One region of the Arthrobacter sp. PM3 genome, then DNA from elsewhere that is predicted to be linked to it. Evidence: predicted binding sites of a transcription regulator. Region 1 holds the regulator's gene; each other region holds the start of a gene.
What was found. The regulator LexA, encoded in region 1, represses DNA repair genes until DNA is damaged. The targets are predictions, from matches to a motif close to TCGAACANNTGTTCGA.
Positions count from the first base shown of each region.

Region 1 (3,271 bases):
CAACGGCCTGAACAGCGACCAGCTGGACTGTGTCGACCAGCTGCGCGACGCCTGCCGTGCCGCGCTCTCAGACTCCAAGGGGGACAGTTCCACCACGGCCGACGGCGGCCGGCAACTGGCCCGCTCACGCCTCATGGTGATACTGGAACTCTGCGAACGACTCCTGGCCGCGCGGGAAAACGGTGAAGTGGTGTGGTTTTCCCGCAACAGCAGCTTCGACCCGGCCCAGGGCTACTCCCAGCCGGACGAGTCCGCGCCTGCCCTGATCAACGTCGCACCCCTGAGTGTCGCGGGGCGCCTCCGGGAGGGGCTGTTCGCGGACCACACCGTGATCCTGACATCGGCCACCCTGGCCATCGGAGCGGCTTTCGAGCCCGCGGCCGGCGGCCTCGGACTGGTCGGCAACGGCGCGCCGAGCTGGACCGGCGTCGACGTCGGATCCCCGTTCGACTATCCGAAGCAGGGCATCCTGTACGTCGCGCGGCATCTGCCCAAGCCGGGCCGGGGGCTGTCCGCAGAGGCCCTGGACGAACTCGAGAAGCTGATCCGGGCCTCCGGCGGCGGTGCCCTGTGCCTTTTCTCGTCCCGGCGCGCGGCGGAGGAGGCCGCCGACGCGTTGCGGCCCCGGTTGGGCCTGAGCATCCTGTGCCAGGGCGAGTCGAGCATGACGGCGCTGGTGCGCCAGTTCGCCGACGAACCTAACACCTGTTTGTTCGGCACGATGTCCCTGTGGCAGGGCGTTGATGTTCCCGGCGTGTCCTGCCGGCTGGTGGTCATTGACCGGATTCCGTTCCCGCGGCCGGACGACCCCCTCATGACGGCGCGATCACGGGCCGTGGCGCAGGCCGGCGGCAACGGCTTCATGTCTGTCTCGGCCACGCACGCGGCAATCCGGCTCGCGCAGGGGGCCGGGCGCCTCATCCGCTCCACATCGGACAAGGGGGTGGTGGCGGTGCTTGATTCGAGGCTGTCCACGGAGCGCTACGGCGGATTCCTCCGCGCCGCGCTCCCGCCCTTCTGGCCCACCACCGATCCGTCGATCGCCGTGGCCGCGCTGACGCGCCTCGCGAAGGAGTCCGCCACGGAATCCGGAAACGAATCCGGCACCGGGTCCGGCCAAGGCTAAGGCCGGGCTAGAGGGAACGCAGTACCGAGACGACCTTGCCCATGATGACGGCGTGGTCGCCGAGGATGGGCTCGTACTGGGTGTTCTGCGGCAGCAGCCACGTGTGGCCGTCGCGCTGGCGGAACGTCTTGACCGTTGCCTCGTCATCCAGCAGTGCGGCCACGATGTCGCCGTTCACGGCGTCGCCCTGGCGGCGGACCACTACCCAGTCGCCGTCGCAGATGGCGGCATCGATCATCGAGTCGCCAGCGACCTTGAGCATGAAGAGTTCGCCGTGTCCGACCAGCTGCCGGGGCAGGGGCATGACGTCCTCCACCACCTGGTCCGCGAGGATCGGGCCGCCGGCGGCGATGCGCCCCACAAACGGCACCATAGCTGTGTCCGTGGCGCTGGCGAGCTCGGTCACGGACAGGCCTCCGACGGCGCGGAGTCCGCTGGACTTTTCGACGCCGGAAATCGCAGTGGTCCCCTCATCGAGGGTCAGCGGCATGAGTACTTCCATGGCCCGCGGCCGCTTCGGGTCCCGCCGCAGGTAGCCGAGCTTCTCCAGTTGGGAGAGCTGGTGCGTGACGCTGGACAGGCTGGCCAGGCCGACCGTATCGCCGATTTCGCGCATGGACGGCGGGTAGCCGTTGTCCGTGACGGACCGCTGGATGGTTTCCAGGATCTTTTTCTGCCGGACGGTGAGGCTCTTGGGTGCCCGGGCAGGCTGGGAGTTCCGTGGGGTGGCCCTGCCGCCGGTGGCTTGTGCTGCCATGTTCGCCAACGCCTTTCCTTGCCGCGCGGCTGCCGTGGCGGCTGCGGCGCGGGAACTTCCGGCCTGAAATGTCAGACCCTCCTGATCGACTACCGGTGAACAAGTTCACAGGTGGTCCTTTCCCTCAAAACTAGGCCAGCTGCAGGGCTTTTTCAAACATTTGTTCTAGCGAGTCTCGACATCGTTCGTCACTAAGTGCTAAAACAGAACAAGCGGGATTCGAATATGTGTTCGATTTAAGGATTCGGGGGCCGGGCCCGTCGTTCGGCTCTATGTTCGAAGATCGTTATCCGAGGTTCTTTGTTCGAAGTTTTGTCGGAAAGTTTGGCCGGTTGGCGAGTAGGTGGAGTACGCCGGGCGGCACCGTATGGTCCAGGAGGGCACAGTTCATGTCAGCAGCAAACGCGATTCACGGCACTTTTGATCACCGCATTTCGAACCGCAACGCCCCCGCCCGGCCCAAGGTCGCTGCCGGGCGGGACGTCGTTGCCCCGCAGGGCGTCACTGGCCGGCGGCAGCAGGCACCGTTGCGGCTCACCCGGCGCGGACGGTTCGTGTTCTTCGGTCTGCCCCTGATCCTGCTGGCCGGGCTCGTCCTGTCGTTCAGCGGATTCATCAACGCGCCCGCGAAGGCGGCAGACGCCGCGGACCAGCTCTCGGCGACCCCAGCACTCTCCGTCACCGTCCAGCCGGGAGAATCCCTGTGGGCCATTGCCGGATCCGTCGCGCCGGAGCGCGATCCCCGTGACGTCGTGGCGGATATCGTGCAGCTGAACAACCTCGGCGATGCGCGTGTAATGCCCGGCCAGCAGCTCTTCGTCCCGACCAGGTAGCGGCCGCCCAGGGAGGCAGCCGCCTGCCGTCCCGGGCGTCACAGTTTCAGCGCCCGTCCCGCAACCACTTAAACTGGACAAGTGACTGACGTGACTGACCAGCTTGAGCGCCTCAACCGACTGCCCCTGCGGACCAACCTTCGCGGCCTGCGCCCGTATGGCGCGCCACAGCTGGACGTCCCCATCCTCCTCAACGTCAACGAGAACACCCATGGCGTCCCGGCCGATGTCCGTGCGGCAATTACCGAAGCCGTCAGCGCTGCCGCCACCGGGCTGAACCGCTACCCGGACCGGGAGTTCACCGAATTGCGTGAGGCCCTCGCCGAATACCTGGGCCATGGCCTGGATGCGGACAATATCTGGGCCGCGAACGGCTCGAACGAAGTCCTCCAGCAAATCCTCCAGGCGTTCGGGGGCCCCGGCCGGACCGCCCTCGGATTCCCTCCCACGTATTCGATGTACCCGCTGCTGGCCTCCGGCACGGACACTGCGTACATCACCGGCGCCCGCGCGGAAGACTACGGCCTCAGCGCGGAATCGGCGGCCCGCCAGGTT
Region 1 covers NZ_CP022314.1:3,119,127-3,122,397, forward strand. Annotated here, with positions in the region: gene CFN17_RS14240 (ATP-dependent DNA helicase) at 1-1,126, shown strand, start outside; gene lexA (transcriptional repressor LexA) at 1,134-1,883, opposite strand; gene CFN17_RS14250 (LysM peptidoglycan-binding domain-containing protein) at 2,273-2,716, shown strand; gene CFN17_RS14255 (histidinol-phosphate transaminase) at 2,807-3,271, shown strand, end outside.

Region 2 (3,271 bases), 2.0 Mb from region 1:
CGCGTGCATGAACTGTTTATTCGAATGATCAGAGGAGAAGCGTAAAGCATGTCAGGCCACTCCAAATGGGCGACGACCAAGCACAAAAAGGCCATCATTGACAGCCGCCGGGCCAAGTCGTTCGCCAAGCTGATCAAGAACATCGAAGTCGCCGCGCGCATGGGCGGTCCCGACCTCGCCGGCAACCCCGGCCTGGAACTCGCCGTCACGAAGGCCAAGAAGACCTCCGTCCCCAACGACAACATCGACCGCGCCATCAAGCGCGGCGCCGGGCTCACCGGCGAGGTCGTGGACTACACGGAGATCATGTACGAATGCCGCGGCCCGCAGGGCTCGGCCCTGCTCATCGAGTGCCTCACGGACAACAAGAACCGTGCCGCCTCCGAGGTCCGGCTCGCTATCTCCCGCAACGGCGGCACGATCGCCGACCCCGGCTCCGTGAGCTACCTCTTCACCCGCAAGGGCGTCGTCTCGCTGCCGAAGAACGGCCTCACCGAGGACGACCTCCTGATGGCCGTCCTCGACGCCGGCGCGGAGGAAGTCAAGGACAACGGCGAGAGCTTCGAGATCCACTCGGACCCGAAGGACCTGCAGGCCATCCGCGACGCACTCAAAGAAGCCGGGATCGAATACGATACCGACGAAGCCGAGTTCGTCCCCTCCATGGAGGTGCCGCTGGACCTCGACGCCGCCAAGAAGTTCATGAAGCTCGTCGACGCCCTCGAAGACCTCGACGACGTCCAGAACGTCTACAGCAACGCCGACCTCAGCGACGAAGTGCAGGCCGCACTGGAAGCCGAGTGACCCTTCGCGTCCTCGGCGTCGATCCCGGCCTCACCCGCTGCGGGATCGGCGTCGTGGACGTCGAAAAGAACCGGCGTGCCACCATGGTGGCCTTCGGCGTCGTGGGGACCTCGCCCGAGGAAAGCCTGGACCAGCGGCTGCTGGTCATCGCCACCTCGATCGACGAATGGCTCGATAACTACGAGCCGCACGTCCTCGCCGTCGAGCGTGTCTTCTCCCAGCTCAACGTCAGCACGGTCATGGGCGTCGCCCAGGCCTCCGGCGTGGTCATCGCGGCCGCCGCCCGCCGGGGCATCCCGGTGGCCCTGCACACGCCGTCTGAAGTCAAGGCCGCCGTGACCGGGAGCGGCTCGTCCAACAAGGACGCCGTCACCAAACTGGTGACCAAGATCCTCCGGCTGGATGCCCCGCCCCGCCCCGCCGACGCCGCCGATGCCCTGGCCCTGGCCATCACGCATGCCTGGCGGGCGGGGAGCGGTGCTGTCGTTTCAACGACGGGACCGGGCAGCCAGTCCCTCACCCCCGCCCAGCGCGCCTGGGCCGACGCGGAGGCAAAAGCGCGCCGTGCACGCTGAATGTCCGCCTGTTCCGGGGCCAGGCTTGGTAGGGTATTCGTAGATATATTCGATGTTCGTGCACCTTAAGGTTCGTGCACGCTTAAGCCCACACACCCAGGAGCCAGGCCTTGATCAGTTTTCTTCGCGGAACCGTCGCGCATGTGGGCCTGTCCTCGGCGGTGATCGACCTCAACGGGGCCGGCATGAGCGTCAACGCCACGCCGCAGACCCTCAGCAGCCTGCGCGTGGGTGAAGAGGGCAAACTGTTCACGTCCCTGATCGTGCGGGAAGACTCGCTGACCCTGTTCGGCTTCGCGAGCGACGACGAGCGGGAAGTCTTCGATGTCCTGCTCAGCGTCAGCGGCGTCGGGCCCCGGCTCGCCCTGGCCGTGCTGGCCGTCCACGAACCCGAAGCCATCCGGGTGGCCGCGCACTCCGGTGACGGCAAAGCCTTCACCAAGGTCCCCGGCATCGGGCCGAAGGTGGCCGGCCGGATCGTGCTGGAACTCGCCGGCAAGCTTGTCCCGCACGGCACCGCCGGCGCGCCGGCCCCGTCAGTCTCCACGGAGTCCGTCTGGAAGCCGCAGGTCGTGGCGGCGATGACGAGCCTTGGCTGGTCCGAAAAGGATGCCACCGCCAGCATCGACAAATCCCTCGCCGACGCCCCGGAACTCGCCGCCGCCGGCAACGTGGCCGAAATCCTCCGCGCCACCCTGCGCTGGTTGGGGCAGGACGGCGCACGCGCGGGCAACCGGGTAGGCGCGCGTGGCTGAGCCGTGGATCGTCGCCGGGGGAGAGGAGCCGGAGGAACGCGCCATCGAAGCGGCCCTGCGGCCCAAGAACCTGCACGACTTCGTGGGGCAGCACCGGGTCCGCAAACAGCTGTCCTTGGTCCTGGAAGCGTCGCGCATGCGGGGCCGCAGCGCGGACCACGTGCTGCTTTCCGGCCCTCCCGGCCTGGGAAAAACCACGCTGTCCATGATCATCGCCGCCGAGATGAACGTGCCGCTGCGGATCAGCAGCGGCCCGGCCATCCAGCATGCCGGCGACCTCGCGGCCATCCTGTCCTCGCTCTCCGAGGGCGAGGTCCTGTTCCTGGACGAAATCCACCGCATGTCCCGGCCGGCGGAGGAAATGCTCTATATGGCGATGGAAGACTTCCGGGTCGACATTGTGGTCGGAAAGGGCGCCGGTGCCACCGCCATCCCGCTGGAACTGCCGCCCTTCACCCTTGTCGGCGCCACCACCCGGGCCGGGCTGCTCCCCGGTCCGTTGCGTGACCGCTTCGGGTTCACCGGGCACCTCGAGTTCTACTCGGTCGAGGAGCTCGAGCTCGTGCTGCGCCGTTCCGCCGGGCTGCTGGACCTGAAGGTCAACTCCGCAGGTTTCAGCGAGATCGCCGGACGGTCCCGGGGGACGCCCCGCATCGCGAACCGGCTCCTGCGCCGGGTCCGCGACTGGGCCCTCGTGCACGGTATCGAACAGATCGACGCGCGGGCGGCGTCGGCGGCGCTGGACATGTATGAGGTGGACAAGCGCGGCCTGGACCGTCTGGACCGTGCCGTGCTCGAGGCCCTCATCACCAAGTTCGGCGGAGGTCCGGTGGGGCTTTCCACCCTCGCGATCGCCGTGGGCGAGGAAACCGAAACGGTGGAAACGGTCGCCGAGCCGTACCTCGTACGCGAAGGATTGCTGGGCCGGACGCCCCGCGGCCGGATCGCCCTGGCTCCGGCATGGACGCACCTGGGCTTTGCCGTTCCCGCCGGAGTCTTCGGGCAGGACCCACTGGAACTGTTCCAGGCCGGCGATCCGGACGACGGCCCGGACGGGCAGGCGGGCGTGCTTGGTGAAGAAACCGGTCCCGAGCGGATCCGAAACGGCCGCTAGCACCGTTCGTCCAGCTTTTCCCT
Region 2 covers NZ_CP022314.1:1,089,446-1,092,716, reverse strand. Annotated here, with positions in the region: gene pdxT (pyridoxal 5'-phosphate synthase glutaminase subunit PdxT) at 1-45, shown strand, start outside; gene CFN17_RS05055 (YebC/PmpR family DNA-binding transcriptional regulator) at 49-804, shown strand; gene ruvC (crossover junction endodeoxyribonuclease RuvC) at 801-1,379, shown strand; gene ruvA (Holliday junction branch migration protein RuvA) at 1,490-2,134, shown strand; gene ruvB (Holliday junction branch migration DNA helicase RuvB) at 2,127-3,248, shown strand.
Region 2: the regulator LexA is predicted to act here: its motif matches at 1,417-1,432, upstream of ruvA (Holliday junction branch migration protein RuvA).

Region 3 (3,271 bases), 1.7 Mb from region 1:
AGCCGCGGTGAGGGTACGCAGGCCACGTAGACCACATCGGTACCGTCGAGGATGCACAGCGAGGTCGTTTCGTTGAGCCGCGCAGCCAGCGACTTCAGGTGCGGCTCGGCCACTTTCGGGAGTGTCAGGTTCGCCAGGAACGACTGGCCGATGTCCAGCGAGCGGGGTGTCAGCTCGAAATGCGGACCGTCGGCGCGGAGATAGCCCAGATCCGTCAGGGTCAGCAGGAACCGCCGTGCGGAGGCCCGGGTCATGTCCGCCGTGGTGGCGACCTGGGAGACGGTGAGCCGCGGAGACTCCGGAGTGAAGGCGAGCAGGACGTCAAAGGCCTTTTCCACCGACTTCACAAAATACGCCGGTTGCTCCTCCATGGACTCCCTGTCTCCTTGAACCTGCACGGGGACGCGGCAGATGCCGCAGGTCCGCAGGCTTGTGTTCTCGATCATATAGGCGCCGGAGGCGACTGGGGCGCCCGCGACGCCGGAGCCGGGCTGTGTGTCAGCCCTTCGCCTGGATGGCCGCAAGCGTGCGCTGCAGCAGCGCATCCGTCTGGGGAGCCAGGCCCAGGAGCGGGATCATGGCTGCCGCCTGGGCACGCAGATGGTCCCAGCCGTCGGCATGACGCAGTCCCTGTTCTCTCGCGGCTGCGATGGTTCCGGTCACGTGTCCGGCGTAGACGAAGTCGTACACGAAAGCATCCCCGGCCAGTCTGGAACCTCCCCATACCGGTGCGTCCTCGCTCCTTTTTCCAACCGGCGTCGCGTTGACGATCAGTGAAGCCCGGGACGCCTGCTCTTGGGCGTCCGCCCACGTGGCCGTCTCCGCGTCCATGCCCAACTGCCCGGCGAGCGCGTGCAACTGCCGCGCGGCTTCGGGGTCCCGGTCCGCGACGGTGACCCGGCCGGCCAGTCCTTTGAGCGCCACCAGGGCGGCCCGGGCGGCCCCGCCGGCTCCGAGCATGACCACGTGCCGCTGATGCCGCCCGCCGAGCAGCGCGGCGACGGCGGCAACGTCGGTGTTGTGTGCGGCCAGCATCCCGTCTTTGCGGATGAGCAGGTTGGAGGCGCCGCTGAGCCGGACCGCTTCGCTCACGGTGTCCGCGGCCCGGGCGGCCCACTGCTTGTGGGGCATGGTCACATTGGCGGCGACGACGTCCGATCCCAGCAGCCGGGCCCGGACCCGGGACATGGGCGCGCCGCGTGGCACGTCCCAGGCCTCGTAACTCCAGCGCCCGCCGAGTTCTTCGAGGACGGGGTTCCACAGCCCGGGCGACATCGCCCGCGAGGCTTCTGAACCGATGAGGAACAGCCGGGAGGCCAGGTTCTGGATGTCCAAGGTGCCGCCTTTCAGGGTGGTGGACCGCAGGGCCAAGCAAGAAGGCGTTGTGAGGCACCTCACCCTGCAGTATGCTATTCCATAGTCGCATACCGCACAGCTGTACGGAATGCGCACAAATCAAACCGCTCCCCATCTTCAAACCACCGTCTTTCAGTGCGGAAGGACCAGCACCATGACCAAACTCGCAACCAGCCCCGCGCTCGTCGAGGAAGAGCGCAAGCTCAAGCGGGCCAAGAAGGCAGCCCTGGCCGCGTTCCTGGGCGGCGCCCTCGAGTACTACGACTTCTTCATCTACGCCACCGCGGCGTCGCTGATCTTCTCCAAGATCTTCTTCCCGCCGGGCGACCCCACGGCTGCCCTGCTGGCCTCCTTCGCGACCTTCGGCGTCGCCTACATTGCGCGGCCCTTCGGGGCGGTGCTCTTCGGCCACCTCGGCGACAAGATCGGCCGCAAGACAACGCTGGTCCTGACCCTGGTCATGATGGGCGGGGCGACCTTCCTCATCGGCATGCTGCCCGACTTCAGCACCGCGGGCTACTGGGCACCGGCCATGCTGGTTCTCCTGCGGCTCATGCAGGGTCTCTCCGCCGGCGCCGAAACCGCCGGCGCATCCGCACTGACCATGGAAGAGGCCCCCGCCGGCCGCCGCGGCTTCTTCGCGAGCTTCGCGATGAGCGGCATCTCCTTCGGCATCGTGCTGGCCTCGCTGGCTTTCCTGCCGGTGGCCGCCATGAGCGAGGCCGACCGCCTGTCCTGGGGCTGGCGCATTCCGTTCTGGCTCTCCATCGTCGTGCTGATCGTCGCGTTCCTCGTCCGCCGCACGCTGGAGGAACCGGAAGTCTTCGAAGAAAAGCACGACCACGGCGAACTCGTGAAGCTGCCCTTCGCCAAGATGTTCAAGACGCACCCTGCACAGTTCTTCCAGGTCGCCCTGATGTCCTTCCAGGTGGTCACGAACACCTTCATGCAGTCCTTCGGCCTGGCCTACGCCGTGTCCGTCGGGGTGAGCGCATCGACCATGCTGACGGTAAGCATCCTCGGCAACGTAATTGCCATCGCCACGCAGCCGCTCGCTGCCCGGCTCTCGGACAGGTTCGGCCGCCGGATTGTCTTCATCACTGGCGTCGTCGGGTCCGGACTGATGATCTTTGCCTATTTCTCGGTGATCTCGACCGGGAACGTCCCGATGATCTTCGTGGCCAGCACGCTGATCACCGCCGGCACGTACGCGGCCTCGAATGCTGTTTACCCGGCATGGTTCTCGGAGCTGTTCAACGTCAAGGTCCGCTACTCCGGGATGGCGATCGGCCTGCAGATCGGCATCCTCTGCGCCGGATTCACCCCGCTGCTCGGCACCGCGCTGGTCGGCCCGGACAAGGCCAACTGGCTGCCGGCTGCCTGGATCGTCGCCGGCTCCTCGCTCCTCGCCGTCGCCGGTGCCATTTGGGCCCGCGAAACCAGCAAGACGCCGCTGCGCGAACTCGGGAACCCCGTTCCTTAAGGTTCATCTGCACTGCACTTTCAGCGGGTGTGAGAGTCAAAGGGTGTGGCAGGCAAAGGGTGTGGAAGGCTCCCTGCCCGGACGCCAAAACCGCCTTGGGCCCGGGCCTAAAACTAGCGGCACAATTTGGTCTCCATCCCATATTTTCCGGGGTTGCCGCTGGATAGCATGGAGTGTCCGGACAGAGCCGTCCGGTCTGGTGTCAAAGTCAGAAGGAACCCCATGGCCGCCGCTACTGTTGACGACATCCTCGCGGATCTTCCGCTGGGTTTCGCCACCCTCATGCTTCGGCCCTCCCGCACGGATGCGGCCATCGAGCGCCTGCTGATCGTCGACGCCGACGACGACACTCCCGACGGCGGCGGCGCGTTCGTCCTGCTCGTCGGGGTTCGGGGCCGCTCGGCTTTGCCGGCGCTGCGGCGTCTGCTTAAG
Region 3 covers NZ_CP022314.1:510,700-513,970, forward strand. Annotated here, with positions in the region: gene CFN17_RS02425 (IclR family transcriptional regulator C-terminal domain-containing protein) at 1-371, opposite strand, end outside; gene CFN17_RS02430 (shikimate dehydrogenase) at 499-1,335, opposite strand; gene CFN17_RS02435 (MFS transporter) at 1,511-2,839, shown strand; gene CFN17_RS02440 (CdaR family transcriptional regulator) at 3,062-3,271, shown strand, end outside.
Region 3: the regulator LexA is predicted to act here: its motif matches at 1,428-1,443, upstream of CFN17_RS02430 (shikimate dehydrogenase).